Regions from separate parts of the Weizmannia sp. FSL K6-3076 genome, predicted to be linked through region 2. Evidence: predicted binding sites of a transcription regulator. Region 2 holds the regulator's gene; the other holds the start of a gene.
What was found. The regulator Rex, encoded in region 2, represses fermentation and respiration genes when NADH is low (regulators of the CRP and FNR family bind a similar motif). The targets are predictions, from matches to a motif close to TTGTGAAATATTTCACAA.
Positions count from the first base shown of each region.

Region 1: the regulator Rex is predicted to act here: its motif matches at 10,106-10,123, upstream of NSS95_RS07690 (DUF1641 domain-containing protein).

Region 1 is NZ_JBBOWU010000001.1:1,654,327-1,669,418, reverse strand. Features, by position in the region: gene NSS95_RS07740 (LL-diaminopimelate aminotransferase) at 1-1,166, shown strand, start outside; gene NSS95_RS07735 (FeoA family protein) at 1,373-1,600, shown strand; gene feoB (ferrous iron transport protein B) at 1,600-3,594, shown strand; gene NSS95_RS07725 (FeoB-associated Cys-rich membrane protein) at 3,612-3,791, shown strand; gene def (peptide deformylase) at 4,009-4,590, shown strand; gene NSS95_RS07715 (MerR family transcriptional regulator) at 4,635-4,955, opposite strand; gene NSS95_RS07710 (C39 family peptidase) at 5,321-6,016, shown strand; gene rpiA (ribose-5-phosphate isomerase RpiA) at 6,278-6,964, shown strand; gene NSS95_RS07700 (DHH family phosphoesterase) at 7,017-8,204, shown strand; gene NSS95_RS07695 (NAD(P)/FAD-dependent oxidoreductase) at 8,356-9,537, opposite strand; gene NSS95_RS07690 (DUF1641 domain-containing protein) at 9,572-10,021, opposite strand; gene proB (glutamate 5-kinase) at 10,598-11,692, shown strand; gene NSS95_RS07680 (glutamate-5-semialdehyde dehydrogenase) at 11,693-12,940, shown strand; gene NSS95_RS07675 (permease) at 13,005-14,069, opposite strand; gene NSS95_RS07670 (metallophosphoesterase family protein) at 14,275-14,994, opposite strand.
Region 2 is NZ_JBBOWU010000001.1:3,232,520-3,247,611, reverse strand. Features, by position in the region: gene tsaE (tRNA (adenosine(37)-N6)-threonylcarbamoyltransferase complex ATPase subunit type 1 TsaE) at 1-407, shown strand, start outside; gene tsaB (tRNA (adenosine(37)-N6)-threonylcarbamoyltransferase complex dimerization subunit type 1 TsaB) at 404-1,105, shown strand; gene rimI (ribosomal protein S18-alanine N-acetyltransferase) at 1,108-1,563, shown strand; gene tsaD (tRNA (adenosine(37)-N6)-threonylcarbamoyltransferase complex transferase subunit TsaD) at 1,564-2,580, shown strand; gene NSS95_RS15335 (ABC-F family ATP-binding cassette domain-containing protein) at 2,883-4,802, opposite strand; gene NSS95_RS15330 (ISLre2-like element ISBco6 family transposase) at 5,015-6,430, shown strand; gene NSS95_RS15325 (redox-sensing transcriptional repressor Rex) at 6,948-7,631, shown strand; gene tatC (twin-arginine translocase subunit TatC) at 7,782-8,546, shown strand; gene NSS95_RS15315 (YdiK family protein) at 8,583-8,780, opposite strand; gene NSS95_RS15310 (CPBP family intramembrane glutamic endopeptidase) at 8,777-9,505, opposite strand; gene groES (co-chaperone GroES) at 9,874-10,158, shown strand; gene groL (chaperonin GroEL) at 10,212-11,837, shown strand; gene NSS95_RS15295 (GtrA family protein) at 12,291-12,680, opposite strand; gene NSS95_RS15290 (glycosyltransferase family 2 protein) at 12,712-13,716, opposite strand; gene NSS95_RS15285 (DUF6044 family protein) at 13,747-15,092, opposite strand, start outside.

The DNA of each region.
Region 1 (15,092 bases), 1.6 Mb from region 2:
GCATGAACCAGTTACCGACGTTGATATTCAATGAGCTTTTGGCGTACAAAAAGAAAAAAATAGAAGAAGGCAACCGGATGATTGACTTAAGCATCGGGAGTCCGGATCAGGCACCGCCTGCTTTTGTAATGGAAGAAATGGCCCGAAATGCAGCTGACCCACGCCAATACGGGTATACAATTTCCGGGATCGGAGCTTTCTACGAGGCGGCGGCCCGGTATTACGAACAGTTCGGAGTGAAACTGGATCCTGAACACGAAATCATTCAGCTTGCGGGTTCCCAGGATGGCATTATCCATCTTCCACTCGTCTTTTGTAACCCCGGCGATATCATTCTCGTTCCGGATCCCGGTTATACAGCCTATGAATCAGGGGTAAAACTGGCGGAAGCCGTACCTTATCCGATGCCACTTCTGGAAGAGAACGGATTTATGCCGGATTTGTCAAAAATCCCGGAAGAGATCGCAAAAAAAGCGAAAATGATGATGCTGAATTTTCCGGGCAACCCAATCCCGGTGCTTGCTGAGAAAAAGTTTTTTGAAGAAGCCGTCCGGTTTGCAAAACAATATGATCTCGTCGTCGTCCACGATTTTGCCTATTGTGAACTCGTCTTTAACGGGAAAAAGCCGATCAGTTTCCTGTCTGTTGACGGGGCAAAAGATGTGGGGGTTGAATTTAATTCCTTATCGAAAAGCTTTAACCTGGCGGGGGCACGGATCGGTTTTCTGGCAGGGAACCGGGAAGTGATCCGGCTGTTTGCCCAAATGAAATCGCATATGGATTACGGCATTTTTGAACCGGTCCAAAGGGCGGCTGCCGCTGCTTTGGCAAACGGCAAGGAATTCGCGCGCCACAATGCTGCACTGTATGAGAAAAGAAGGGATTTGTTTGTTTCCGGATTATCGCGGATCGGCTGGGAAATCCGCCCGTCTGATGCTACGATGTTTTTGTGGGCCAAAATCCCGGAAGGCAAAAAGTCCCTCGCTTTTACATATGAACTGATGGACAAAGCCGGCGTTGTGGTTACGCCTGGCAACGCCTTTGGTCCCCACGGCGAAGGATATGTCAGAATCGCGCTTGTACAGGATGAAGAAAGGCTTATGGAAGCTGTCCGCCGCATTGAAAAAAGCGGCGTGCATTTGCCGCAAAAAGCGGGACTCCTTTAAGGGGCCCGCTTTTTGCATGTTGTGGCGGACAAGCCGGCTGTCAATGCATATTTATGTGAATAATTTCACATAAATATGTGAAAGTTTCCCTTGTTTCCTGAAAATAAGATAGACGCTCACAATGAAATGCGGTATGATAGGAATATAGAATGATAATCATTATCAATGAACAGACGCTATTTCTCTATCTCTGGGAGGGGCATACCATGGTCTTGACCGAACTGAAACCCGGAAGCAAAGGGATTATTACAGATTTATCAAGCATTGATCAAAGTATTCAAAGGCGCCTTCTTGATTTGGGTGTGCTTGAAGGCCGGGAAGTTTGTTATAAATGCGGATTGCCTTTCGGCGGGCCTTGCATGCTTGAAGTCAGCGGGCAGTGCATCGGCATCCGCAAAAAAGAAGCAATGCGGATCCAAGTGGAGTGTTTATAATGCAGGTCGCTTTATTTGGAAACCCCAATACGGGAAAAACATCACTCTTTAATGAGCTTACCGGATCATATGAATATGTTGGAAACTGGACAGGTGTCACCGTTGAAAAAAAGGTGGGCCAGCTGAAGGAAAATGCCGGGGTGCTGATTGATTTGCCCGGTATTTATGCCTTGAACCCGCTTTCTAAAGATGAAGCGGTGGCATCGAGATTCTTAATTGAGGAAGACTTCACATCCGTTTTGAATATCGTCGACGCTTCCCAGCTTGCACGGAACCTGCATTTGACCATCCAATTGATGGAGTACGGAAAGCCGGTTTTGATCGGGCTGAATATGATAGATGTTGCAAAATCGCGCGGCATGAAAGTGAACGATCGTTCACTTGCAGAAGCCCTCGGCATTCCAGTCGTGCCGATTATTGCAAGGACAGGAAAAGGATGCAAGGCCATATCGGAGCAGATGCAAGAAAAGGCGGTTGTGCCCGATTTCCGTATTGATTACGGCGATGAATTGGAGCATGCGGCGACCTATCTCATGGACCGGCTGCCGGATTTCCGGTCATTGAACAAACGATGGCTGGCGCTCCAGTTTTTGGAAGGCAATGAAGTGATTCGCCAAATTCCGGCGTTTATGAATGTAAAGCCGGAACTCGAAGATTTTTGCGCGGGTGTGGAGCGCAGGCTCCGTGCCGCCAACCCGCATACTTCCATTAAGCAGGAAATGTTTAAAAAGCGGCAGCAATTTATTGACAGGCTAATGGAAACCGCTGTTGAAAAAACGGCGGCAGAAAAGAAAACGCTGACGGAGAAAATAGATGCCGTCGTCACGAATAAATACCTTGGCGTGCCGATCTTTCTTGTGATGATGTATTTGGTATTTTGCATTACATTCAACTGGCTCGGCACCCCTTTATCGGATTGGCTTGACAAGTTTTTTTCAGGCCCGCTGACCGCCTGGATTGAAGCAGGGTTGAAAGAAGCGGGGGCAACACCGTTTATCCGTGATCTTGTGTTAAACGGGATTGTGGCCGGAGTTGGCGGCGTTCTCGTTTTTGTGCCGCAAATTTTTGTTTTGTTTTTCTTTATCTCGGTGATTGAAGATTCCGGATATATGGCACGGGTAGCGATGGTCATGGACAGGGTGATGGAATCAGTCGGCTTGAACGGAAAAGCGTTTATTCCGCTTATTATCGGCTTCGGCTGCAATGTGCCCGGCGTCATGGCAGCAAGGACGATTGAACAGCCGAAAGAGCGGCTGTTAACGACGCTTTTGACCCCATTGATGTCCTGTTCTGCGCGGCTTTCGGTCTACAGTTTGTTTGTCGCGGCTTTTTTCCGCCACCATCAGGCACTCATTGTCCTGTCGCTGTATGTGCTCGGCATTGTCGTTGCGCTTTTGCTTGCCAAAGTATTTTCAATGGTGGTAAAAACGGAAGGTTCTGTTTTTGTCATTGAACTGCCGCCGTACCGCGTGCCGAATGCGCGGAGTTTGTACAGAAGCACATGGGATAAAGGGAAAGGTTTCGTCCGGAAAGCAGGGACTTTGATTTTCGGTGGCACGGTAGCCATTTGGCTCATTTCGAATGCGGGGCCGGGCGGATTCAATGTGCCTGTCGATAAAAGTTTTATGGCGATCCTATGCGGATGGATTGCGCCTGTCTTCAAGCCGCTCGGTTTTGGAACATGGCAGGCCGCGGCTGCCCTTCTGACCGGTTTTATGGCAAAAGAAGTGGTCGTTTCGACGATGAACGTCCTCTATTTTGTTCCAGACGGCGCATCTCTGGCAGGTGTGATTTCCCATGCTTTTACACCGCTTTCGGCCTATAGTTTCATGGTATTCATTCTTTTATACATTCCATGCCTTTCGACCGTGGCCATTATCCATAAAGAAACCGGTTCGGGGAAAGTGACGCTTTTTTCGATCGCTTATGCACTTGTGATTGCTTACTTGATCGCTTTTCTGATTTACAATATTGGGCGGTTCATCGCTTTTTAAAACGGGGGAATGTTCCGATGTTATTTAGTATTTTGCTCGGTGTTGTGATTTTTGCTTATGCGGCATTTACGCTGATCCGTTTTATCAAAAAAAGCAGGGAAGGGCAGTGCGCTTCCTGTGCATTGAAAAACCACTGCAATACAGCAAGCTGTTGTGCGCCGGACGCTCCATCTCGGGCCAAAACGGCAAAAAGCTGAAAATACCGGGCCGCCCTTTAAAAGGTGTGCCCGGTTTATGATAGGCAGGGGGTTCGCATTGGCGGAAACCGTGTCCGGCGTTCCGTCTGTTTAGATTTTTTTGCTGCGGTATGGTAAGATTAACAATGTCCAAACAGGTATAATGGCAGCCGGTTCCGGGGCCGTCCCGTGCCGGGTAAATAGAATTTCAGGAAAAAGGCAGATGAGGGTTCAATCTATGAGCAAATATAATGATGATTATATGATTACAATGGATGATATCGTCAGGGAAGGCGATCCGATTTTAAGAAAAGTGCTGGATGAAGTGAACATGCCGCCAACTGAAGAAGACAAAGCGGAACTGCGCTGCATGCTCCAGTTTTTAAAAAACAGCCAGGATCCGGAGATTGCCGGCAAATGCAATTTGCGTGCAGGCGTTGGATTGTCCGCAAATCAGATCGGCCTTAATAAAAGGATGTTTGCCGTTTATATTGCGGATGAAGACGGTGAAAAGGCGTACACGGTTTTTAATCCAAAACTGGTCAGCCATTCGATATCGATGATCTACCTTCCGCAAGGGGAAGGCTGCCTGTCGGTTGACCGGAAAGTGGATGGTTTTGTGCCGCGTTATGAACGGATTAAAGTAAAGGCATACGATTTGGACGGGAATGAAGTGCTCATTAAATTAAAGGGCTATCCCGCGATTGTTTTTCAGCATGAGATGGACCACTTGAACGGGATTATGTTCTATGACCATATTAACAAGGACAATCCGTTCGCCCTTCCTGCAAACACGGATATCCGGAGCGTGTATGAATAAACAGCTTGCGCAAACGGCAGCCTGCCCGGCTGCCGTTTGATGCATTATTCTCTTGTGCGGAAATAAGCATTCAGCTGGCCGCGGATGACTTGTTCGCGCATCGTGCGTTCATTGTATTTTTTCTCTTTCATATATTCTTTGCGGATTTCCGCAGTCTGGATGCCTTCTTCACGTTTATTGGCGATGTCCATCAGGCGTTCAACATCGGTAAATGAATATTTCCGGATCCCTCTGTTTGTCCGTTCCGGGAAAATCAATTTCCTTTCTTCATAGTAGCGGATTCTTCTTTCACTTAAGCCGGTTAATTCACATACCGTTCCGATCGAGATGACTTTCTTTTCCAAGTATGATTCATTCGTTGCCACCGGTGCATCCTCCCTTTGTAAGGTGTTTTTATTAATATATACCAAAAAAGCCGTTTAGACCATCTTTGTGTAAGAAAACCTGACAAAAATATACGTATTTTTCATCGGCACGTGAGATTACATAACAGCAGTCCTTTGATGTTCATTTTGGATTGCTCTTACGCGGAGTTGAGTTCTTTCCAATTTATCCATATAATAATTCAAGACTGGTTTCTCTGCAGGAATGGCGGCTTCCCGTGGCCGGCTTAAAAGCGGGACAGACAGTTTCCCGTGCGCTTCCCCGGCCGGCAGGGGTTAAAGTGCATACAGGAAAGAACGGAAAGACGGTGAATGCTTTCGCCATAACCGAAAGGGGAGTAGCACAGATGAAATCATCCAGGCTCATTTTTGCAGCAATCGTATTGATCGTCATGTTGCTCGCCTTAAATGAGTATCTGACCCATAAAGAATCGGCCCAAAAATCCGCGCAAAATAACGCTGCTGCCAAAAAACTGCTCGATGTGCCGATTATCAGGCAAATGGATGCGCCCCGCCTTTATAACGGCTGTGAAGTGACAAGCCTCGCGATGCTGCTTGTCGATAACGGTTTTCATGTGACCAAGAATCAATTGGCGGAAGAAATCAAGTATGTGCCGTTTACCTATAAAAACGGGCAGCACGGCAATCCGAACGCAGGTTTTGTCGGGAACATGGAGGATGGTCCCGGGTATGGCGTGTACCACGGCCCTGTTTTTGAACTGGCCAAAAAATATGCCGGCAAAAGAGCGGCGGATTTAACGGGACAGCCTTTTTCAAAAATCCTGGAAAATGTTGAGGAAGGGCATGCTGTCTGGGTGATTACGACAGCCCGGTTTCAGCCGGTTTCTGATTTCAAAACATGGGACACGCCCCGGGGAAGCATTAACATCACATACAGCGAGCACAGTGTAGTCATCACGGGGTATGATGCAGGCCATATTTATGTGAATGACCCGTATGGAACAAAAAATAAGCAGCTTGGCCGTGAAGCATTTGAGAAAGCGTGGAAGCAGATGGGCAGCCAAGCTATTGTAATCCGGTGAACAAAAAGCCTGACGGAAAACGAGCTTCAAAGTTGTTGGATTGCCCGAAAAAGCGCAAAAAGCGGCCGCCCGTGAATGTATGCTTGTATAAGGCCCGGCATGTCCGGTTATATTATCCAAAAATGGCCCGTGTGTGTGCGTGTTGCGTTTAAACCTTGAAAGGCAGAGCGATTTTTTTATTTTCATTTCATGGCTGTTTGCGCTTTCCTTTATAATTCTTTAAGACTGTTATAAAATCAAAGTAAAGGCAGGTGCAGAGGTATGGACGGGAAAAAGATGGCCGGGGAGAAAGCAGCGGAACTCGTAGAAGATGGAATGATTGTCGGGCTTGGGACCGGCTCAACTGTTTATTACACGATAAAAAAATTAGGGGAACGGGTGCAAAGCGGCCTGCACATCACCGGTGTGCCCACCTCGCGTGCGACAGAAAAACTTGCGCGCGAATGCGGCATTCCGATAGCAGACTTGAACGACACGGCACAAATGGATGTGACCATTGACGGGGCCGATGAAGTGGACCCTTCCTTAAATGGCATTAAAGGCGGCGGCGGGGCGTTGTTGTTTGAAAAGCTGGTGGCAAAGGCATCAAAAAGAAATATCTGGGTGGTGGATTCCCGGAAAATGGTTCAACAACTTGGCGCTTTTCCGCTGCCGGTGGAAGTGGTCCCGTTCGGATACAAGCATTTGATGAAAACGTTTGAGCGGGAAGGATTAAACCCTGTCCTCCGGATGAAAGAAGGCCGGCCGTATGTAACAGACGGCGGCCACTATATCGTGGATATAAAGCTCAAATCGCCTGATATCGGCGCGTTTGGAGCCTGGCTTGATGGTTACACAGGTGTTGTTGAACACGGGCTTTTTCTCGGCATTTGCGATCTTGTTGTCATCGGGGACGGCAGCAAGGTATATACCAAGAACCGGGCGGAGGCAAAGAATATTATTTTGTGAAAAACATCCGTATGGGAGACCATACAGAAATTTTAATTTCGGAGGAAGATTGATGTATCGTTTATTAACCCATAATGACCTGGACGGGCTTGGCTGTGGGATTCTTGCCAGGCTTGCATTCGGAAAAGACATTGAAATCCAGTATAATTCCGTGTCCGGTTTAAATCCCCAGGTTGAAGCTTTTTTGAAAAAAGAACATAAAGAAGACATGTTATGGATTACCGATTTATCGGTCAACGAAAAAAATGCGGAGCTCCTTGATGCCTATGCCGCACAGGGCGGAAAAGTGAAACTGATTGACCACCATAAAAGCGCGCTTCACTTAAATGAGCATGAATGGGCTTCTGTCCAGGTGGAGGAAGACGGCAAACAGGCAAGCGCCACTTCTTTGTTTTATCGGTATCTGCAAGCGGAAGGAAAAATCAACCCGACAGGTGCTGTTGACGCGTTTGTCGAACTTGTCCGGCAAATGGATACATGGGAATGGGAACGCAACGGGAATATGCAGGCCAAAAAATTAAATGATCTTTTCTATCTGTATCCGATCGAAGAGTTTGAAGAGATTTTGCTACATAAACTTAGCGGCAGTGAAACGTTTTCATTTGATGATTTGGAAGAAAAGATCCTCGATCTGGAAGAGAAAAAAATCGAAAGATATATAAATGGAAAAAAGCGGGAAGTCTACCAGGCTGTGATTGACGGTTATTATGCAGGCGTTATTCATGCCGAGTCGCATCATTCCGAATTGGGGAATGCCGTTGCAAAAGAATACCCGCATCTCGATTATATCGCCATTTGCATGGTCGGAAAGAAACGGATCAGTTTCAGGACGATTCATGACCATATTGACGTATCGGAAATTGCCAAAAAATACGACGGGGGCGGGCACAAAAAAGCATCGGGGGCCGTGCTGACGGAAGAGGCGTTCCGGCAGTTTGTCGTCGAAACGTTTAAAACAGAACCGCTGAAACGCGATTTTGCCCATAACCAGTCCAATATCAAAGGGCAGGAAGCGGGATGTTTATACCAAAACCGCAGCGGGGAACCAATCTTTATTTATAAAGACCCTCAAAAAGGCTGGGCGATCGAAGCAAGAGGCTTAAAGCAGTCTCCTTCTTTTTCTGCCTTTGAAGAAGCGGAAAAATTTGTAAAGCGCCAGTTCCAAGCATGGCTTACCCACGATGAGGCGTATTTGGAATATATGGACAAAAAGAAAAAAAGAAGCGAAAGTGGTTTGTAAAGCTGCCCGGTGATGCCGGGCTTTTTTTCGTGCAGGTATAGAGCCGGTTGCGGCCAATTTGCACGAAAAAAAGCGCGGCCTGCAACTTAGGTTTTGCCGGGGAAAAAGGGGCTTAAAAAAGGCGCATCCGCGTTTGGATGCGCCTTTTTCCTTAATATACAAGTGAGAATAACCCGTTAATATGGGCCAGGTAACGAATATTGCTTGCTTCTTTCATAGCGGAAGCAGGGAAGCCTTTTAATTGCGTTTGGTTTTCCCCGATAAATGCAATGGCATCTTTTCTGCCGAGGCTTGCAAGCGTACCGGAGTTGACCGGCTGGAACGTCTGCATTTTTCCGCCTTTTAAATAAGCATAAAGATTATAGCCGATCAATTCGCCCATTTGCCATGACATTTGTGCTGTTGGCGGATAAGGGCGTGCGCCTTCTGACGGGAAGACAACCGCGCTGTCGCCTGCAACAAACACATCCGGGTGGGAAGTGGATTGCAAAAAGGCGTTTACCGTTGCACGCCCGCGGTTTACTTCAATCCCGGAATTTGCAACGACACGGTTTCCTTGCACGCCGCCCGTCCAGACAAGCGTTTTTGTTTCGATTTTCTGGCCGTCTTTTAATTCCACGACATTATCCTGGAATTTCGTAACAGGGATGCCTGTCAAAAATTGCACACCACGCGCTTCCAGGCTCTTCGTTGCCCGCTCAATTAGATTTGGCGCGAAGTTCGGCAAAATGGAAGGCGCCGCTTCGACACAAATAAGCGAGATTTCAGAAGGGTCGATCGCAAATTTTTTCGACCATGCCGGCACCTTGTCCGCCAGCTCGCCAACCAGTTCAATCCCGGTCAGGCCGCCACCGCCGACAACAAATGTGGCATCCGCTTTGTTTTTCGTTTTGACATACTGCGCAAGGCAGGACTCGATATGGGCATGAATGCGTTTCGCATCGTCCACTGATTTTAACAGAAAGCTGTTTTCTTCAAGGCCCGGAATGCCGAAGAAAGCTGTTTCGCTGCCGAGTGCGACAACGAGCACATCGTAATTCAGCTTAAAGCCGCTTCCGAGCGATACTTCTTTCGAATCAGGCGAGATTTTTGTGACTTCATCCACCTGAACGTCGACATCTTTACCTTTAAACAGTTTTCTGAGCGGAAGCGACACCCGTTTTTCAGAAACGCCGCCCGCCGCCAGACGGTGCAATTCCGTAATAATTTGATGGTCCGGCACACGGTTTACGACCGTGATCGCTGCATCGTCTTTTGACAAATATTCACGCGCTGATAACGCAGATAACAGGCCGCCATAACCGGCCCCTAAAATGACAATTTTTTTACTCATATGGATCCCCCGTTTTCATTAGTTCTCATTCACCTTACTGCTGTTTGCTGCGTTCTTCCGCGACTGCAAGATAAGACTGCAGGAAACGGAACAGCTTCTGGGCTTGCGGATCTTTCAGCAACCTCAACAGGCCGAACAATCCGATTGTGTCTGTGGACGTCTCGGCACGGTCTTTTGCTTCAATCGCAGTTTGGGCAAGCCCCTTTGCTTTTTCGGCAACGGGATCCAGAAAGCCTAGAAATCCGCCTTTAAAATCATTGACCAGCACTTTATCTGTCATAATGGATTGCGCAAAATCATAGGCTTTGTTTAACATGGTGACCAGTTCGGCCATTTTCGGCAGGCTTTCAACCAACACCGTCAAAGATTGCTGGATTTCCGGATCCAATAATTGATCCAGCAAATCTTTCTGTACGACTGCCGTTTCCGGGGTTACTTCCGGTTTTTCTTCAGGATTGCCTTTTTGAGCTGAAGTTTCTGCCATCTTCTATTTCTCCTTTTCTGATGGAATTCCCACACATATGTAGATGCAAAAAAATATACGGGTTCCCTGATTCCCCCCTCCTAATTGTGAATTTCCTCCCATAATTACGTACCAAGATTCACAAAGAAAGGTGATGAAACCTCATACATGACTAGTATATCAAATTTTCACCGTATAGAAAGTAATTTGCTTTCCATTTTCGGGGGAAATCCGCATGTAAGCTTATTTTCTGTCCCGGCTGCCTGGGTTATGCATAGCAAAATATTTTGCTTGCATTTCTGCGACTGCTGTTGTAAGATAATTAAAAATACTGAACGTGAACGAAGGAATAGTAGGCGGATCACCCTTGCATAAGAGAGCGGCACCCACAGGCTGAAAGGTGCAGCAGCAGGCGGCCTGCCGAACCTGCCTTCCGAGTCCCGGAAAACCGGGCGCAAAGTTTTGCGTTATCAAAAAAGAGCGGGGCGCAAATGTCGCCCAAAAAAGGTGGTACCGCGAAAAGCAAGGCCTTTTCGTCCTTTTTACAGGGACGGAAAGGCCTTTTTGTTTCACCTTTTTTAGAAGGAGAGAAAAGCCATGGAGAAAAACAGAGTCGTCGTAAAAATCGGAAGCAGTTCTTTAACAAATGACGCCGGTGAAATCGATGAACAGAAGTTTGCCGATCATATCGGCGCCCTTGTCGCATTGCACAAAGCCGGGCATGAGGTGGTCGTCGTTTCATCCGGCGCCGTCGCGTGCGGGTTCCGGCTGCTCGGTTACCCGGCGCGGCCCGTCACGTTAAAAGGGAAGCAGGCTGCTGCTGCTATCGGCCAGAGTGTGCTCATCCAGCGTTACAGGGAAGCGCTCGGTGCTTACGGCTTAATACCGGCGCAAATTTTGTTGACCCGGAAAGATTTTTCCACAAAAGACCGGTACCATAACGCTTATTCAACGATAACAGAGCTTTTGCGCCGCGGCGTCATCCCAGTTATCAATGAGAATGATTCCGTGTCGGTCTCAGAACTGACTTTCGGCGATAATGATATGCTGTCAGCGCTTGTCAGCGGGCTTGTCCACGCCGGATGCCTCATCATTTTAACGGATGTAAATGGGCTGTACAGCACGAATCCAAAATACGACCGTTGTGCGCAGCGCATTGATTTTATCGATCATATTACGCCCGAGATGATGAAAATGGCTGGAGGCGCCGGGTCGAAAGCGGGAACAGGCGGCATGTTGTCAAAGTTAAAAGCCGCAAATACAGCTGTCTCCCTCGGCGTCCGGGTGTTTATTGGAAAAGGAAAAGGGTGCGATAAACTCGTCAGGATACTCGAAGGAAAAGGGGACGGCACGTATATCGGAGCCACCCGCCCAGCTGTAAAGAGCCGGAAACAATGGATCGCGCTGTTTTCGGAAAGTGCCGGAAAAATATACATTGACCGCGGCGCGGAACAGGCTTTGCTGCAAAAAGGGAGCAGCCTGCTTCCGGCAGGCATTCAAAAAATTTCCGGCACATTCCAAAAAGGCGATGTCGTGGACGTCTACGGCGCAAAAGGGCTGCTTGGAAAAGGGGAAGTGCTTTATGATGCAGAAGAGCTGTTGCGCGTGCTTATGAGGCCTAGCGGGCGGGCAGCAGAAGAAGTCATTCACCGCGATCATTGGGTGCCTTTAAACAGAAAGGGGCTGGGTTAAATGTCTGAAGCCGCAGAAAAGGGAAAAAAAGCGAAGAATATTAGCATGGTGCTCGCCAAAAAAACAACGGAAGAAAAAAACAAAGCGCTTTTGGCGATTGCCCGTGTTTTGCTTGAGGACCGGGAAACGATCATTTCCGAAAACAAAAAAGACCTCAGCCGGGGGAGTCGGGCAGGCCTTCCGGAAAATATACTCGACAGGATGATGCTGAACGAGAAGCGGATCCATGATATGTCAGAAGCGGTCCGGCTGCTTGTGAAATTAAGAGATCCGGTCGGGGAAACGGTCGAGGAAATCAAGAAAGAAAACGGATTGCTCATCCTCAAAAAGAAAGTGCCGGTCGGTGTCATCGGCATGATTTACGAAGCGCGCCCGAATGTTACGGCCGATGCTGCCACGCTTGCGATCAAAACGGGCAATGCGGTCATTTTAAGGGGAAGCTCGTCTTCCATCTGCTCAAATCAGGCGCTCGTCACTTCCATTCACCGCGCATTGGCGGAGACAGGCTTTCCTGAAGATGCCGTCCAGCTCATCGAAGATACAGGCAGGGAGGCGGCAACAGAAATGTTCCACCTTCGTGATTATCTTGATGTCTTAATCCCGAGAGGCGGGAAAAAGCTGATTGATACTGTTGTCCGCGAAGCTTCTGTACCGGTGATTGAAACCGGGGCGGGCAATTGCCATTTATATATTGACGAAACAGCACAGCCGGAAATGGCCGTGCGGATCGCAGTCAATGCAAAAACACAGCGCCCATCCGTCTGCAATGCTATCGAAACGCTTTTAATCCATGCGCATTGGCTCGCCCAGCACGGTGAAAAGCTGCTTAGCGCACTGGCCGAAAAAGGGGTGGAAATTTACGGAGACGAGCCGGTGCGAAAAATTTTTCCGGCTGCAAAAGAGGCGGCGGAAGAGGACTGGTATTGCGAATATCTCGCGCTTAAAATCAGCGTCAAAACGGTGGAAGATACAGATGAAGCGATCCGGCACATCAACCGTTACGGCACAAAACATTCAGAGGCGATTGTAACAGAAGACGGGGCCCGGGCGGAACATTTCATGTTCATGGTGGATGCCGCCTGTGTGTACCATAATGCGTCCACCCGCTTTACAGACGGTTTTGAGTTCGGATACGGGGCGGAAATCGGCATCAGCACCCAGAAACTGCATGCCCGTGGTCCAATGGGGCTGGATGCTTTAACGTCCACAAAATATTGGATTTACGGGAGCGGGCAAACCAGGGAATGAATACAAAACGGCGCAGCTATTTGAGCCGCGCCGTTTTGTTCATATGTTCCGGGCAATCGTTTGGTTAAAAAAACATTCCGCATAATCCTGCCACAATCCCGATCACAACACAGGAGGCGGCAACAAACAGAAGGGTTTGTTTTGAAAACGACCGGCCAACCATGATCAAGGAAGGAAGGCTGATTGCCGGAAGCGTCACAAGCAGTGCGCTGGCCGGGCCTGTCCCGAGCCCGAAAGCCATCATCGTCTGGACAATCGGAATTTCAGCCGCTGTCGGAATAACGAACAGCATGCCGGCAAGAGCAAGCAGGATCACCGCCGTAATGCTGTTTCCGGCATGCTGGCCGAATGCCGGAAACAACCAGAAACGGGCCACGCTCAACACAACAACCGAAAGCAAATAAGCCGGAACAAGATAAAGGATCATATTTCCGGCGGCCTTTCCCCATCTTAAGAAAAAGGACCCGTTGTTTTCTCCGGCATCCGGCTCGAACTGGCGGATATCCACCGGTTGTTCGTTTTTTACGATCTTGCCCGCCAGCCAGCTGACCCCGAACGTCATGATGATTCCTGCCACGATGCGGAGAAGGGTAAACTTCCATGATAATACAAAAGCCATGAAAATCAGCGTTGCCGGGTTCAGCATCGGGTTGCCAATCCAAAAGGCGAGTGCCGCAGGTGTGGACACTTGTTTTTTGCGCAGCCCGACTGCAATCGGTGCAGCGCAGCATGTGCACATCATGCCGGGAATGGCGCTCGCTCCGGCAATGACCGTACTTCCAAATGACGTTTTGCCGAGCACTTTAAGCAGCCATGCAGAAGGCAGGAGCACTTGCACGAGCGAACCGAGCAAAATGCCGAGCACGGCCGCTTTCCAAACAGCCTGAAAATACGCGATCACATATTGGAAGGTGCCATCCCATGAAAATGATGCCGATTTGCCCGGATCCCCGAGAATCGATGTCCCGATGGAATGCGTATGGGCGGCAAGCAAAGACTTCTCATAGTACGGCCACCATTTTACATAAAAAAGGCCGAACGCGGCAATGACGAGAAACAAAACGGCAAGCCATGCCGCCTTTTTCTCGGATTGCTGTTCAGGTTTTGCCGTATGATTCACAACAGCCAAAGCAACAACATCTCCATTTCTATGACAGTAAAATTTATACCAATTGTTAATGATAACATAATAAGGTGAAAAAATAAATGGCGGGTGATGCCAATGGCTGTCTCTTTTTTGGCATGGGGCTGCTGCACTTTTTCATGCTTACTCGAGAAAAATTTCACAAAAACTTCTGCCGCAAAAAACCCCCGGTTAAAACCGGGGGGCGGGGTTAATCATTTTTTGCCCGGGTTAAAATGTCGATCAGCTTGTCTTTATTCGGATAATCGGAAGCTTCAAATAACCCGATCGTCTTTTGCACATCGTAGGAAACACGGACATTGGAAACCTGGTAATCGTGATCGCCAATTTCCACCATCGCATAAGAGGCTTTGGCGATCCCGTCAAACGGCAGACCGACACTGCCGAGATTGACAAACGTTTTGCCATCAAACGTGCGGATAAACGGCAGGTGGATGTGCGCATATAAATAAATATCCGCGTCTTCCTGCATTAACTTCTCTTTCAACTTGCTGTTTTCACTATCCGGCGGCACATTTTCAAACAAACTGTACGGGGTGGCGTGAAATCCGTGAATTTTAATGCCACCGTATTCGTATTTTACCTCTTCGGGAAGCTGGTGCAGCGACTCCACTGCATTTTGTTCCATCCGGGAAACCGTCCAGTCCCGCTCCCGGTTCATCATTTCATAAGCCTTTTCCGGCACTTCATTCATGCCGACGCCCCTGTACACCCATTCATCGGCATTCCCTTTAATCACTTCCGTATTTAAAGCCATCACCATCTCATATGCCCGTTGCGGTTCCGGGCCGCGAAAGCAAAGATCGCCGAGGACAAAAATTTTATCGGCCCGCTTTTGTTCAATATCTTCCAGCACGGCTTCGAGCGCATGCGCATTGCCGTGAATATCGGATATAAATGCCAGTTTCAACGCGATCACCTCAAAAATTTGTTTCCTTTATTATACCATAATGGGTTGCGGGTTTATCCCGGCTTGCCTGATTTCACCACCGGGACCCGTTTTCAGCG
Region 2 (15,092 bases):
TTGCAGAAAAAATGGCTGCCCATCTGAAACCGGGGGATGTCCTTTTGCTGGAGGGTGACCTGGGGGCAGGAAAAACGACTTTTACAAAAGGGATTGCGAACGGGCTGGGCATTCGCCGTACCGTGAACAGCCCGACTTTTACCATTATAAAAGAGTACCGGGGGAACCTGCCGCTGTATCATATGGACGTATACCGTTTGGAGGATGCGCAGGAGGACCTTGGTTTTGATGAATATTTTGAAGGTGATGGCGTGACGGTTGTGGAGTGGGCACATTTTATCAAAGATCTGTTGCCTGAGAGCTATTTGGAAATCCGCATTCTCCGCCTTGAAGGAGACCGCAGGCTTATTGAAGCGGAACCGTTTGGGGACCGTTATGTATCATTATGTGAGGAGATTTTTGGATGAAAGTTTTGGCAATCGATACTTCAAATGAAGTGCTGGGCGTTTCATTGGCTGATGATCATGTTGTGCTGGCCGAATATATGACAAACTTGAAAAAAAATCATAGTGTCCGCGTGATGCCGGCTGTGCAGGAGGTCATGGAGACATGCGGGATAAAACCGGCTGAGCTGGATAAGATTGTGGTGGCAAAAGGGCCCGGATCTTACACCGGCATACGGATTGGCGTCACGATCGCAAAAACGATGGCCTGGAGCCTTCAAATTCCATTGGTGGGGGTTTCCAGCCTGAAGTTGTTGGCGGCGTCCGGCCGTTATTTTGACGGGTATATTTCCCCGCTTTTTGATGCGCGCAGAGGGCGGATTTATACCGGTTTGTACCGCTATGAAAACGGGGTTTTGCAAACAGTAGTGGAAGATTGCAATGTATCATCCGCTGAATGGGGAACCCGGTTAAGTGCGCTTGAGGCGCCCGTATTATTGATCGGCCAGCATGTTGCCCTTCATGAAGCCGTTCTTGCGAAGAAGCTGGGAGATAAAATGGCGGTAGCAGATTGGACCCTGCATAATCCGAGGCCGGGCGAACTGGCCAGGCTTGGGATGGATGAACCGGACGCGGAGATACACACTTTCGTTCCAAATTACATACGGTTAGTAGAGGCAGAAGCCAAATGGCTTGAAAAGCATAAACGGGAGAGTCACTAAAAATGGAAAAAACGGGGAAAATAACGCTGCGAAAAGCCACGCTTGCAGATTTGGACGGAATTTACAATGTGGAGATGCATTCTTTTACAATGCCGTGGACACGTGAAGCATTTTACAACGAACTGGTTCATAATCATTTTGCCATGTATCTTGTGCTTGTCGAGAATGAAAAGGTTATCGGTTATTGCGGCGTGTGGGTCATTGTCGATGAGGCGCATGTGACCAATCTTGCGGTGCTCCCGGAGTACCGAGGCCGGAAACTGGGAGAGACGCTGTTAAAAAATGTGATGGCTTACGCCGCATTGAACCATGCCAAAACGCTCAGCCTGGAGGTACGCGTCAGCAATATGATTGCGCGCTCCTTATACAGGAAGCTCGGATTTCGGGAAGGCGGCATCCGGAAAGGCTATTACACGGATAATTATGAAGACGCAATTGTGATGTGGGTGAATTTATAAATGGAAAAAGATTTGTTGGTATTAGGCATAGAAACGAGCTGCGATGAAACGGCTGCAGCTGTCATTAAAAACGGGACGGAAATTGTTTCCAATGTGGTCGCTTCCCAGATTGAAAGCCACAAACGGTTCGGCGGGGTGGTGCCAGAGCTTGCATCCCGCCACCATGTCGAGCAAATTACCATTGTCATTGAGGAAGCGATGCAGCAGGCAGACGCGGCTTTTAAAGACCTGGATGCGATCGCCGTGACAGAAGGGCCCGGGCTTGTGGGCGCGTTGCTTGTTGGCGTCAATGCCGCAAAGGCGCTCAGTTTCGCGCATCAGATTCCACTTGTCGGTGTCCATCATATTGCCGGCCATATTTATGCGAACCGGATCGGGCATGAAATGAAGTTTCCGCTGCTTGCGCTTGTCGTTTCAGGCGGTCATACGGAGCTTGTGCTGATGAAGGGCCATGCCGAGTTTGAAGTAATCGGCGAAACGAGAGATGATGCGGCAGGGGAAGCTTATGACAAAGTAGCACGAACGTTGAACCTTCCTTATCCGGGCGGTCCGCAGATTGACCGGCTTGCCCATGAAGGAAAGCCAAATGTTGATTTGCCGCGATCCTGGCTGGAAGGGACTTATGATTTCAGTTTCAGCGGGCTCAAATCAGCCGTCATTAACACCCTCCATAATGCCGCGCAGCGCGGGGAAAGCATCCGGCCTGAAGATATGGCCGCAAGCTTCCAGCAAAGTGTGATTGATGTATTGGTCGGTAAAACCGTGGAGGCGGTAAAAGCGTTTGGCGTCAAAGAAGTGCTGGTCGCCGGCGGTGTTGCCGCGAACAAAGGATTGCGCGCTGCCCTTTCAGAAGCATTCCGGGATCTCCCTGAAGTGGCGTTGCGCATCCCGCCGATCCAGTTATGCACAGACAATGCGGCGATGATTGCCGCATGCGGGACGGTGCTTTTTGAAAAGGGAAAAAGAAGCTCCCTTGACTTAAATGCTTATCCCGGGCTGGACATTGAAAACTTTTAAACAGGGTTGTGAAAAACCGGTGTATGGGAATCGTCCATACACCGGTTTTTTTGGAGATATGCAGGGGAATTGTGCACAATCTGTGGAAAAGTTGTTGATAAATGATTGGACTTGTGTAAAACTTTTAAAATTTTTCCGGACAGGTTGTGGGTATTGTGGATAAATCTGTTGATAATTGTGGATTTTGTGGAAAAACGTTTTGGAAAGCAAGAAATCAATATACCGCCTGTGCATAAATCTGTGCATGGCGCGAGATGCCAAAATAAAAACCTGTGCAGAAAATTTCCACACAGGTCCAAACATTACTCCGCCAGTTCTGCCCATTCTTCCATCAGCGCGTCCAGCTCCAATTTCCGTTGCTCCAGTTCTTCTGTCAGCTCGCGGATTTTAATATGGTCCTGAAAGATTTCCGGGTCGGCCATTTTTTCTTCCCGGTCATGAATTTCTGTTTCCAACGTTTCAATTCTTGTTTCAATTTCTTCAATCCTCCGCTTTTTTTGCCGCTCGCGTTTTTTTGCTTCTTTATCCTGCCGGTAGTTGTTTTTCGCCGGCTGTTCCGCTTTAACCTTTTCTTGTTTCGTGTTTTCCAGGCGTGCAATTTCCAGCATTTCTTCTTTTTTTTGCACATAATAATCATAGTCGCCGAGAAATTCACGGGTTCCCTCCGGCGAGAGCTCCACCACTTTTGTGGCAATCCGGTTAATGAAATAGCGGTCGTGGGAAATGAACAAAATCGTTCCCGGGTAATCGATGAGCGCATTTTCCAGTACTTCTTTACTGTCCAAATCAAGGTGGTTTGTCGGTTCATCTAAAATTAGAAAGTTCGCCTTTTCCAGCATCAATTTGGCGAGGGCAAGCCGGGCTTTTTCGCCGCCGCTTAAGGATGAGACGGTTTTTAAAACGTCATCGCCGGAAAAAAGAAAATTCCCGAGTGCCGTGCGGATTTCTTTTTCTGTTTTCAGCGGGTATGTATCCCATAATTCCCGGAGGACCGTTTTATTGGAAGATAAGTCGGCCAGTTCTTGATCGTAATAGCCGGTCATAACGTTGGAGCCATATTCGATCGTGCCGGATATCAGCGGGATTCTCCGGATAATCGATTTCAAAAGCGTTGACTTGCCGATGCCGTTCGGGCCGACAAGGGCAACACTGTCTTGTTTTTTGACTGAAAGATGGATGTTTTTGGCAACCGGCTCCCCGTCGTAGCCGATGGCAGCATCCCGGACATGAAGGACTTCGTTCCCGCTTTGTTTGGCAATTTCAAACGAAAACCGGGCAGATTTTTCATCGCCAAGCGGCTTGTCCATCAATTCCATTTTTTCCAGTTGTTTCCTCCTACTTTGCGCCCGCTTTGTCGTGGTGGCACGGGCAATGTTTTTTTGGATGAATGCCTGCAATTTCGCAACTTCTTCCTGCTGCTTTTCATATTGTTTGACCTCTCGCTCGTACTGGGCGGCCTTTTGTTCCAGATACCGGCTGTAGTTGCCGTGGTATTTTTTAATGGAATGCCTTGAAATTTCGTAGACCTGGTTGACGACTTTATCCAGAAAATAACGGTCATGGGACACGATCAGAATGGCGCCTTCATAGCCTTGTAAATATTGCTCCAGCCAGGTGAGCGTTTCGATATCGAGATGGTTTGTCGGCTCATCCAAAATGAGGATGTCCGGCTTTGTGAGCAGCAATTTCGCCAATGCAAGGCGTGTTTTTTGCCCGCCGCTTAATGTCCGGATCGGGGTGTTGTAGTCGTACTGGTCAAAACGGAAGCCATGCAGAACGGACCGGATATCCGCTTCGATCTGATATCCGCCTTCATCTTTAAAACGTGTCTGCAAAGTATCATAAGCATGCAGCACTTTTTCATACTCCGCCGGGCGGTTATAAATCTTAGGGTCGGCCATTTTTTGTTCGTATTCGCGAAGCTGTTTTTCCATATCCAGCAAATTTTTAAAAACCGACATCATTTCGTCCCAAATGGACAGATCCGATTCGAGTCCGGTATTTTGGGCGAGATAACCGATTTCGACACCATTCGGCATAATGATGGAACCTTCATCATAAGAAAGCTGGCCGGCGATGATTTTCAGGAGGGTCGATTTGCCGGCCCCGTTTCTCCCGACCAAGGCAATCCGGTCTTTTGTTTGAATTTCTAATTTTATATCCGATAAAATAAGTTCAGCGCCATAATATTTTGTGACTTGTTGAACTTGCAGCAACATCATCTTTATGTTCACCTCTATACCATTGTAAGTGTACAGGAAGGCGAACTGCAACTCAACCGGCGTGATCGGAATTTGTCAAAAAACTTTTCACATAAATTCGTAGTATGTGTAAAATTTTACTCGAAGGGGCAAATGAGTGGAAAAAAATGGGAAGACGCTCTATCATCTAATTGTACACTTCAAGATGAACATCTAGAGAGAGAGGTCTTCCCATGGATATTATATCAATAATTGCTGGATTATTAAAGGATACAAAGAGTCTTATCGAATTTGAAGAACAGCTTAAACTTCTGATGCAGAAGGCTTTTACACAATGGGTTGGGGAAATATTTGAAGAGTTAGATAAAACAATTAAACAGGAGAAGTTAGAGGAGGGCTGGGTGTACTGCCGGAGTGATAACAGAAACATTCAGTTTCTATTTGGAAGTGTGACCTTTAAACGCTCATTAATGCATGACAAGAGAGGAAATTCCCATTATCCTCTGGATGAATGGTTAGGGCTGGTACCACACCAACGATACAGCCCGTTAGTGGAATTAAAGGTGGCAGAGTTGGCAAGTGAGAACACCTATCGGGAAGTAGCTGATATTTTAAAAGAGTGGACAGCAGTGAGTCTTAGTCACACAACTGTAGGGAACATGGTAAAACACGTAGGGAAAACTCAGGCGGAAGCCGATAAGGCACTTGTAGAAGAGCTAGAAATAGCTGTTTCCCTGCCTGAGGGGAAGAAGGTAGACTACCTGTTTTCTGAAGCAGATGGTGTATTCGTTCGGGGACTAAAAAAGAAACAGAGTATGGAAGTCCACCACGCCATTCTCTATGAGGGATGGGAAACCAATGGTAAAAGGGTCTCCCTGCGTCAGCCCACAGTCATCATGACAACGGAAGCCATCCAGACATTTTGGGATGAAGTCCAAGCCACAGCTGCCAACACCTACTCCCTCGAAAAAACGCATGTCATTACAAACAGTGATGGAGGTGCGGGATACACAGCTGAACGGTTTCAAACAGCTTTCTCACAGTCGGAATTTCCGGTGCTCAACCAGCTGGATACCTACCACGTTGCACAAGCCATCATAAGGACATTTGGGGGCGGAAAGAGCGAGATCAAGGAGCAAATTAGAAAAGCGATTAGAACGCATGACCTGGACCAATTCACGTTATATTTGGATACGCACGAAAGCACCTTGACGGATAAAAAGGCTCTCAAGAAAATCAAGGAATTCCGTTCGTATATCTTGAAAAACTGGGACCGCATTTTTGACTGGAGAGACAGGGTGAAAAACGTGCCGGAAGGTGCGAGAGGCCTAGGAGCGATGGAATCGAATCAAAGGCATATCTCCTTCAGGATGAAAAAAAGGGGCATGCATTGGAGTGAACTTGGCGCAGAAGCCATGGTGAAAATCAAACAAGGCATACTCAATGGGACATTGAGAGAAGCCTATCTGAAACACCGTTCAAGAAGCGAGAGAAAGCAACGGAACTTGAAACAATCCATCAGGATGTCTCAACTACTCAAGCAGCCTGTACGCCCGTCAGTGGGCGTAAAGCACGGATCAGTTGCCCTGCATTCAAGCAGTTCATCGGCAATGGGACATTTAAGCAAAATATTAGAGCTTTCGTTTTAAGCCTGGCTCAGTGGGGACTGATCGTTGAGGCGCGCGAAATTTACGAGACTCCTGCGGGAAAAGCGAGCCAGGAGAGACCCCGCAGCGAGGTACGAGCGAGGAGGCTCGCCGGCCGCCCGCGGAAAGCGAGTGAATTTCGCGCGCCTCAACATCCCCGTTATCCATCTTTATACGGAAATATTACATCTTTTCCGAAAATTACACCGAGCAAGTAAAGCACGGTAGCCGAAAGTGTACAAAAAGAGTGTCTTGGAATACCCGATATTTAAACCTTGTCGAGAAAAACTTGACACATACAATTCGTAAAAACCCATGAAAAAAATGCTTACTTGTGATATATTTAACATAGTTGGAGAGAGAAAAAGACGCATGCAGGCATTTTTTTAAAACATATTTTTTCTTTGCTCAGATAGGAGTAATATTATAATGAAGAATGGCAGCGCTGCCATTCTGGAATGGACGCACGATTGGAACCAACAGCACAAAAAACTTAAGCTTTCAACTTGGGGGATTTCACATGAAGGATGAATCAGTAAAAATACCGCAAGCCACTGCAAAACGGCTTCCATTATATTACCGGTACCTGAGAAATTTATATACACTTGGCAAGCAAAGGGTATCCTCGGCGGAACTGAGTGAAGCGGTGAAAGTCGACTCCGCTACGATACGCAGGGATTTTTCCTACTTCGGGGCACTTGGAAAAAAAGGTTATGGTTATAATGTAAAATATTTATTGTCTTTTTTCGGCAAGACGCTGAACCAGGATGAGATCACAGATGTAGCGCTGGTTGGCGTTGGGAACCTCGGTACAGCCCTTTTGAATTACAATTTTTCGAAGAATAACAGCGCACGGATTGTGATGGCATTTGACAATGACCCCGGGAAGGTGGGGAGCCATGTTGGCAATGTGCCTGTTTACAGCATGGACGAATTAAGAGAACGGCTTTGCGCGGAAGATGTGACGGTTGTGATTTTGACGGTCCCCGCTTCCAGTGCCCAGGCAGTGACAGACGAGCTTGCCAGTACAAATGTAAAAGGCGTTTTAAACTTTACACCTGCCCGGCTGAACGTGCCGCCGGATATCCGCGTCCATCATATTGACCTGGCCGTGGAACTACAGGCACTGATCTATTTTTTAAAACATTATTCAAATGATGAAGAAAATTTGAAAGAAACAAAAGAGCCGGTTGCGAAGCCATAGCCAAAAAGCTTTTTTTCCGTTATCATAGTGGGTACAGGGGGTGGCCCGATTGAAAACGGAATGCAGGCGCAAATGGCAATGGCCGGATTTGGCTGTGGCGTGCAAAGGGAAAAGGGCGGATTCAACGCCGGCACTTAAAGGGGAACGGCGATGAATACGAAAAAAATGCCGGTTACCGGACACATCCAGGAATTGAGAAAGCGGTTAATTACCGTTCTCATTTTCTTTCTGTTTGCCCTGGTTGTTGGCTTTTTTACCGCAAAACCTGTTATACGTTATTTGCAGCATGCCAAAAATGCCGGCATGTTCACGATGAATGCCTTCAGGGTAACCGATCCTATTAAGGTTTTTATGGAAGTTTCGGTTGTGATCGCATGCCTATTGACCCTGCCGGTGATTTTGTACCAGCTTTGGGCGTTTATAAGCCCGGGGCTGTATGAGAAAGAAAAGAAACTGACATTAAGTTACATTCCTGTTTCCATCTTGCTTTTTATAGCCGGCGTTTCTTTTTCCTATTTCGTGCTTTGTCCGCTGATGGTGAAGTTTATGATGGGCTTGTCAAATGAAATGGGCATTCGTGCGGTGATCGGGATCCGGGAGTATATTCAGTTTCTGCTAGAGATCACGCTTCCGTTTGGCTTTGTGTTCCAAATGCCGGTCGTGGTCCTGTTTCTGACCCGGCTTGGCATCATTACGCCGAGACTGTTGAAAAAGGTAAGAAAATATGCGTATCTTGCTTTGATTGCAGCTGCCGGCATCATCACCCCGCCGGACGTGTTTTCGCAGCTGATTACCTTTGTTCCACTCGTTTTGCTGTATGAAGCAAGCACACTGATTTCGAAAATGGCGTACCGCAATGCCAAAAAAGCGGCAAAAGAAATGCCAATGGATGAACAGACGATTGCTTCTGAATAAGAAAGCCGTTTTCCGGACGGAGCCGGAAAACGGCTTTTATTTTTTCACTGAGTTTTTCAGCTTGAAATGGAGAAAGATCAGCCTGATGCCGGAACCCAGATCCAATGTTGCAATCAACAGCAGTAAATAAGAAAAAAAGCCCCAGCCGCCCACTTGTACCTGCTGAATGGCAAAATAAGTGAACAAAGCCCCGAGCAGGCAGTTTACAATCCCTGAAAAAAGTGGTCTCATCATAGAAGTCCTCCAATTGAGCTGTAAATTTCATGTACGGATGTCTGCAGAACGGACGGGTGCAAAAGCAGCCTCACGACCACAATCGTGTTCATGGAAACATGCGCAAACATGGAAACGGTGATCCGGTTTGTTTTCTCGTATAAATAAGCGAGCGTCAGCCCTAAAAGGGAATATAAAAACAAGTGGCTCGGTTCGGTATGCGCGAGTCCGAAAATAACCGAGCTGACAATACCGGATAAAAGGAATGAAAAGCGCCTGCGCAGCGTGCCGAAAATGATTTTCCGAAAAACGATTTCCTCGAGAATCGGCCCTGCGATCGAGCTGATGAGGATGACGAGCGGAAATCTTTCAATCAGCGCCATGATTTGCTGCGTATTGTTGGAGGCAGCCGGGGCACCGAATAATGATTCAATGATCGCGGCTGCAGTCTGGGCAAAGAAACAAAGAAAGACGCCGCCTATTGCCCATATGGCGGATGGCGCGGCCGGAAGCGGTTCAGTCCGGTCTGTTTCTTTCTTTGCGGCTTTTCTTAAAAAGTACAGGACGATGATCAGCCCGATGATAAAGCTGATGACGGTCCAAAGCGGGGGCGTCAATGTCCGCATGCTGTCTGCCGGTTCGTGGAAAACGTTCACCCCGGCATAGTAGAGCAACGGATACCCGACGGCGCCGGACAGCAGCATAAGGATGTACGTCACGAGAATATACACATACTCTTTTTTCACGCGTTCTTTTCCTTTCTTGCCAGTTCAAAGTTTAAAGGATCGCAAATTCGTCCAATATGTTCATTGTACTATTGAACCGGGCGGGGTTCAAATGCCGTGCGCAGAGCCAGCCTTTTCAGTTGCATATCCGGATGGTGATCAAGCATACTTATAAAAGGGCAAGCGGCTGAAATGGAGGCGCGCAACCGGCATCCTTTGACGGGGCTCTTTAAAGGATGCAGGGCCCGAAAAAAATAAAAAAAGTTGGATGAGAGACTTGCAAAAAAGCAAGGAATTATTTATTATAATAAATGTGTTAGCACTCAACTTATGCGAGTGCTAATAATGGACAAAATTTTACATAATACGAATTAAGGAGGTTGTTTCACGTGTTAAAACCACTGGGTGATCGCGTTGTCATTGAATTAGTTGAATCGGAAGAAAAAACAGCAAGCGGTATTGTCCTGCCTGACACGGCAAAAGAAAAGCCACAGGAAGGCAAAGTTGTGGCTGTCGGTTCCGGGCGTACCCTTGATAACGGTGAACGTGTTGCCATCGATGTAGCAGTAGGCGACCGCATCATCTTCTCGAAATATGCCGGCACTGAAGTGAAATATGACGGAAAAGAATACTTAATCCTTCGTGAAAGCGATATTCTGGCGGTTGTGGAATAAGCCTGGCTTGTTGAAACATAGAAATAACGATATGACATGAGGAGGTTTTATAAATGGCAAAAGAAATTAAATTCGGCGAAGAAGCCCGCCGCGGTATGCTTCGTGGTGTGGATAAACTGGCAGATGCTGTAAAAGTGACATTGGGCCCGAAAGGACGTAACGTCGTTCTGGAAAAGAAATTCGGTTCTCCGCTGATCACAAATGACGGTGTCACGATCGCAAAAGAAATTGAACTCGAAGACGCGTTTGAAAACATGGGTGCCAAACTTGTCTCCGAAGTGGCCAGCAAAACGAACGATGTAGCTGGTGACGGTACAACCACTGCAACTGTTCTGGCACAGGCAATGATCCGTGAAGGCCTGAAAAACGTAACAGCAGGTGCAAACCCGGTTGGCATCCGCAAAGGGATTGAAAAAGCAGTTGCGGCTGCTGTCGAAGAATTAAAAGCCATTTCGAAACCAATCGAAGGCAAAGCTTCCATCGCCCAAGTTGCTGCAATTTCCTCTGCTGACGAAGAAGTCGGCGAATTGATCGCTGAAGCAATGGAACGCGTGGGCAACGATGGCGTTATTACCATTGAAGAATCAAAAGGCTTCTCAACGGAATTGGACGTTGTGGAAGGAATGCAGTTCGACCGTGGCTATGCATCGCCTTACATGGTAACGGATTCCGACAAAATGGAAGCTGTTCTGGATAACCCTTACATCTTAATTACAGACAAGAAGATTTCCAATATCCAGGAAATCCTGCCTGTTCTGGAACAAGTTGTCCAACAAGGCAAACCGTTGTTGCTGATTGCGGAAGATGTTGAAGGGGAAGCTCTTGCAACACTCGTTGTCAACAAACTGCGCGGCACATTCAATGCCGTTGCGGTAAAAGCGCCTGGCTTCGGTGACCGCCGCAAAGCGATGCTCGAAGATATTGCAACCCTGACAGGCGGCGAAGTGATCACAGAAGAACTCGGCCTTGATTTGAAATCTGCAACCATTGACCAACTCGGCCGTGCCGGAAAAGTGGTTGTTACAAAAGAAACAACGACAATCGTTGAAGGGGCAGGCGACTCTGCTGCAATTTCCGCACGTGTAAACCAAATCCGCATGCAATTGGAAGAAACGACTTCCGAATTTGACCGTGAAAAATTACAAGAACGCCTTGCAAAACTGGCCGGCGGCGTAGCGGTCATCAAAGTCGGTGCTGCGACAGAAACCGAATTAAAAGAACGCAAACTGCGCATTGAAGATGCTTTGAACTCTACGCGCGCTGCTGTTGAAGAAGGCATTGTAGCTGGTGGTGGCACGGCGCTGATCAATGTCATCAAGAAAGTTGCTTCCATTCAAGCAGAAGGCGATGTTCAAACAGGCATCAATATCGTTGCACGCGCTTTAGAAGAACCTGTACGCCAAATCGCGGAAAATGCCGGCCTTGAAGGTTCAGTCATTGTCGAACGCCTGAAAAAAGAAGATGTCGGCATTGGTTACAATGCCGCCAATGGAGAATGGGTCAACATGATTGAAGCGGGTATCGTGGACCCGACGAAAGTAACCCGTTCCGCACTTCAAAATGCTGCATCTGTTGCTGCAATGCTGCTTACAACAGAAGCAGTTGTTGCCGACAAACCTGAACCGCCGGCACCTGCAGGCGGCGGCGCCCCTGACATGGGCATGGGCGGCATGATGTAATAAGCGCCTGAAAATGCTGGGATAACGGCTTTTACAGACGTTCAAAACTGTACCATTCCATGTTTCGGTTCATGTTTTAGATCGTTACATTTTTAATGAGGCTCCCGGGAAGTGACCGGGAGCCTCTTTTTTCTGTTTCTCATACACGCTTTGTGTATGCTTACAAATGAACAGGGGTGTTGAAATGGCAAAAGCCGAAAAGAAGGGAAGCGGCATGAGTCCTGTACGGGGTGATTGCGAAATGAAGGGAAGCGTATAAACCGTAAGTAAGATGGTTGCAAAATAGAGGGAAGTGTTTGAGAAAAGTGATTGCGGAATGAAGGCTATGCCCATAAGCCGCTAATGATGGCGGGTGAGGCAAGCGGCAAACGTAAGCGTGGTGGGCGCGAAATGAAGGGCCTGAACAGGTGACAGAAAGAAGGCAAGCCGGTTTTTTTAGGGATGCCGGCCCGGTTATTCCGCGTGTTCACGGAATACCCAGAGCCTTGTGCCAAGAAAATTGACAGCCATCCCTGCCAGTGTGGCAATGATCTTCGCGTATAAAAGCGGCCAGCCCCACTGCTCGTGAAAGAGGAAAAGCAGAAGGGAAGTCAGCGCATAGACAATTAAATTGACGGCGATAAACCGTGAAGCTTCAGCCCATGTTGCTTTTTTTCTTACTTGAAACGTCCAAAACCGGTTCAGCAAATAGCTGTTTGCCATGCCGGCCGTATAAGAACATGCCTGTGCAACCAGATAAGGCACATGGACGGAGGTGAGCAGAAAAAATACGAGAAAATCAACAAGCGTATTTCCGGCGCCGACAATGCAAAACTTAAGAAAAGCGGCATATTGTTTGAGCATGGGTCCAGCAAACCTTTCGTAAGTTGTGTTTTCAAGTTTTCATTGTATCACTGTTTTGGCTTAAGACGAAAGAAGATTTCTCGTTTTTATATAAATTCGTTTCAATGGTATAGCGCGGGCGCCTTTTGACTTCTTTAAAAATTTTGCCGATGTATTCCCCGATCAGCCCCACCGCCATCAACTCTAGGCCGCCAAGGAGCCAAATAGAGATGATCAGGGAAGCCCAACCGGAGACGGTATGGCCGGCAAGCTCCTCTATAAGGGCATAAAGGCCGACAAACGCACTTAAAATAAACGTGACAAACCCGAGGGCCGTCACAAAGCGGACCGGGGTTATGCTGAAAGACGTAATGCCATCCAGGGCAAAAGCGAGCATTTTCTTTAACGGATATTTTGATTCCCCGGCCATCCGCTCTTTTCGGTCATAATACACTTTCGTAGAAGGAAACCCGAGCAAAGGGATAATCCCGCGCAAAAACAGATTTGCTTCTTTATATTTTAAAAGTTCCTCCAATGTTCTCTTGCTCATCAGCCGGAAATCAGCATGGTTCGGCACCAGCTGAATCCCCATTTTTCCCATCAGCCAGTAGAACCCTTGCGCACTTGTCCGTTTAAACCAAGTGTCCGTTTCCCGGCTGTCGCGGACGCCGTATACAATATCGTAGCCTTGCCAATATTTTTCCATAAAATCCCGAATCGCCCGGATATCGTCCTGCAAATCGGCATCAATGGAGATGACGCAGTCGGAATGCTCACTGGCGACCGTAAGCCCTGCAAGCAGCGCATTCTGGTGCCCGGCATTGCGCGACAGTTTAATGCCTTTTACAAACGGATGGCGGGCCGAAGCGGATTCAATGATCTGCCAGGTTTTGTCGCGGCTCCCGTCATCGACAAACAAGAGCGTGCTGTCTTTTGCAATCAGTTTGGACTGGATCAGAGATTCGAGCACCTCTGACAGCTGCTTCATCGTTTCATGCAATACGGCTTCTTCATTATAACAAGGAACAACAATCGTTAATTTCGGATATTGACTCATTCTACAGCATCTCCTTTACCAGCATGATGCTTACTTTACTTCGTATAAATAAATGGTCCACGCCGAGTCGGCATTGCGGAAAGTTTTTAAAAACCGCAAATGCTCTTCTTCTGCGTTTTGGATCGGGACAGCCGAGAAAATATACCGCCCGCCAAGCTTTTCAAACGCTTTTGTATCGATGGCAAGATGATGGATTTTGACGCCGCTGTTTTTCCGGAATTCATAATGCTTGCCCAGTTCGCTGACAAAAATATAACAGCGGTTCCCCCACTGGTCAAAATACGTTTTTAATTGCGGGCTTTTCTCCAGTTCCCCGGCAATGATTTTTCGGAATTTCCTTTTATAAGACAACGGATAATAATTATTGTAAGAATCTAAGGTGTAGAAACCGTTGTACTGGGCAATGGCCGGATGGATCCCGATGCTGGCGACGCGGTAAGCGCTTTTCGGTTTGCCGATATAGCGGCCGATTTCGTGAAACTGGCCCGTCGCGTAAAACTGGTTGAACGAAGGTTTCCCGGCAACACGATAATAAATTTCAGGATTAAACGCAAACAGGACAACCACCTGGGCGATGAGGCAAAATTTTACGAATGCCTTCCACTTTCTGCCGCGTTTCCAAAGAAACCATGCCCCCACTGCAAACATCGTATAAATGATAAGCGGCCGCAAAAAATGAAACCGTGCAAAGTTAAACGTATTCAGCAGGCTGATCTTTTCTTTTAACGGTTCCCATGCCTTGTTGAACCAGAAAGCATACCAGAGCGATAAAACGGCATTCAGCATAAAAAGCTGCACATACCGTTTTTCCTTTTTCCATGCTTTTGTTTTATAAATCAGCCACATGGCGATAAAAGAGAACGGCAGAATGACAAACGTGTGCACGGTCATATCATGTGTATGCCCGAACACATAATTTTTTAGCGCAAGCCGGAGCGTGTGCCAAAAGCCGAGTTTCGAGCTAACAAAATCATTCCGGCTTGTCGGCTCATGGGAAAAGACAAGGGAATACACAAGCCGGTATTCAATCCCTAAATACAGCACCAGCATCCAGCCGATTGCAAAAAAGAACGGCCAGTTGCGCTCCCGTTTCACAAGCACATCCCGTATCCACAAAAGTCCCATCGCCGCCAGAAAAAAGAAGAACCCGAGCACAAAGCTGGAGTAAAAAGGCAAAAGGGTCAGCGCCAGCCACTCTTTCCATGTGGCCTGCCGGTTCCTGATGTTTAAAAAAGCCCAAAGCGCAAGCGGCATCCCCAATGTGCTTAACATGCCGGACGGCCAAAACGGGGTGATCGCAAAAGCAAGAGAAACCCATACCCTGATGAAGTAACCGTCCTGCCCTTGCACGAAATGCCGTTTCAGTAACAGGTACA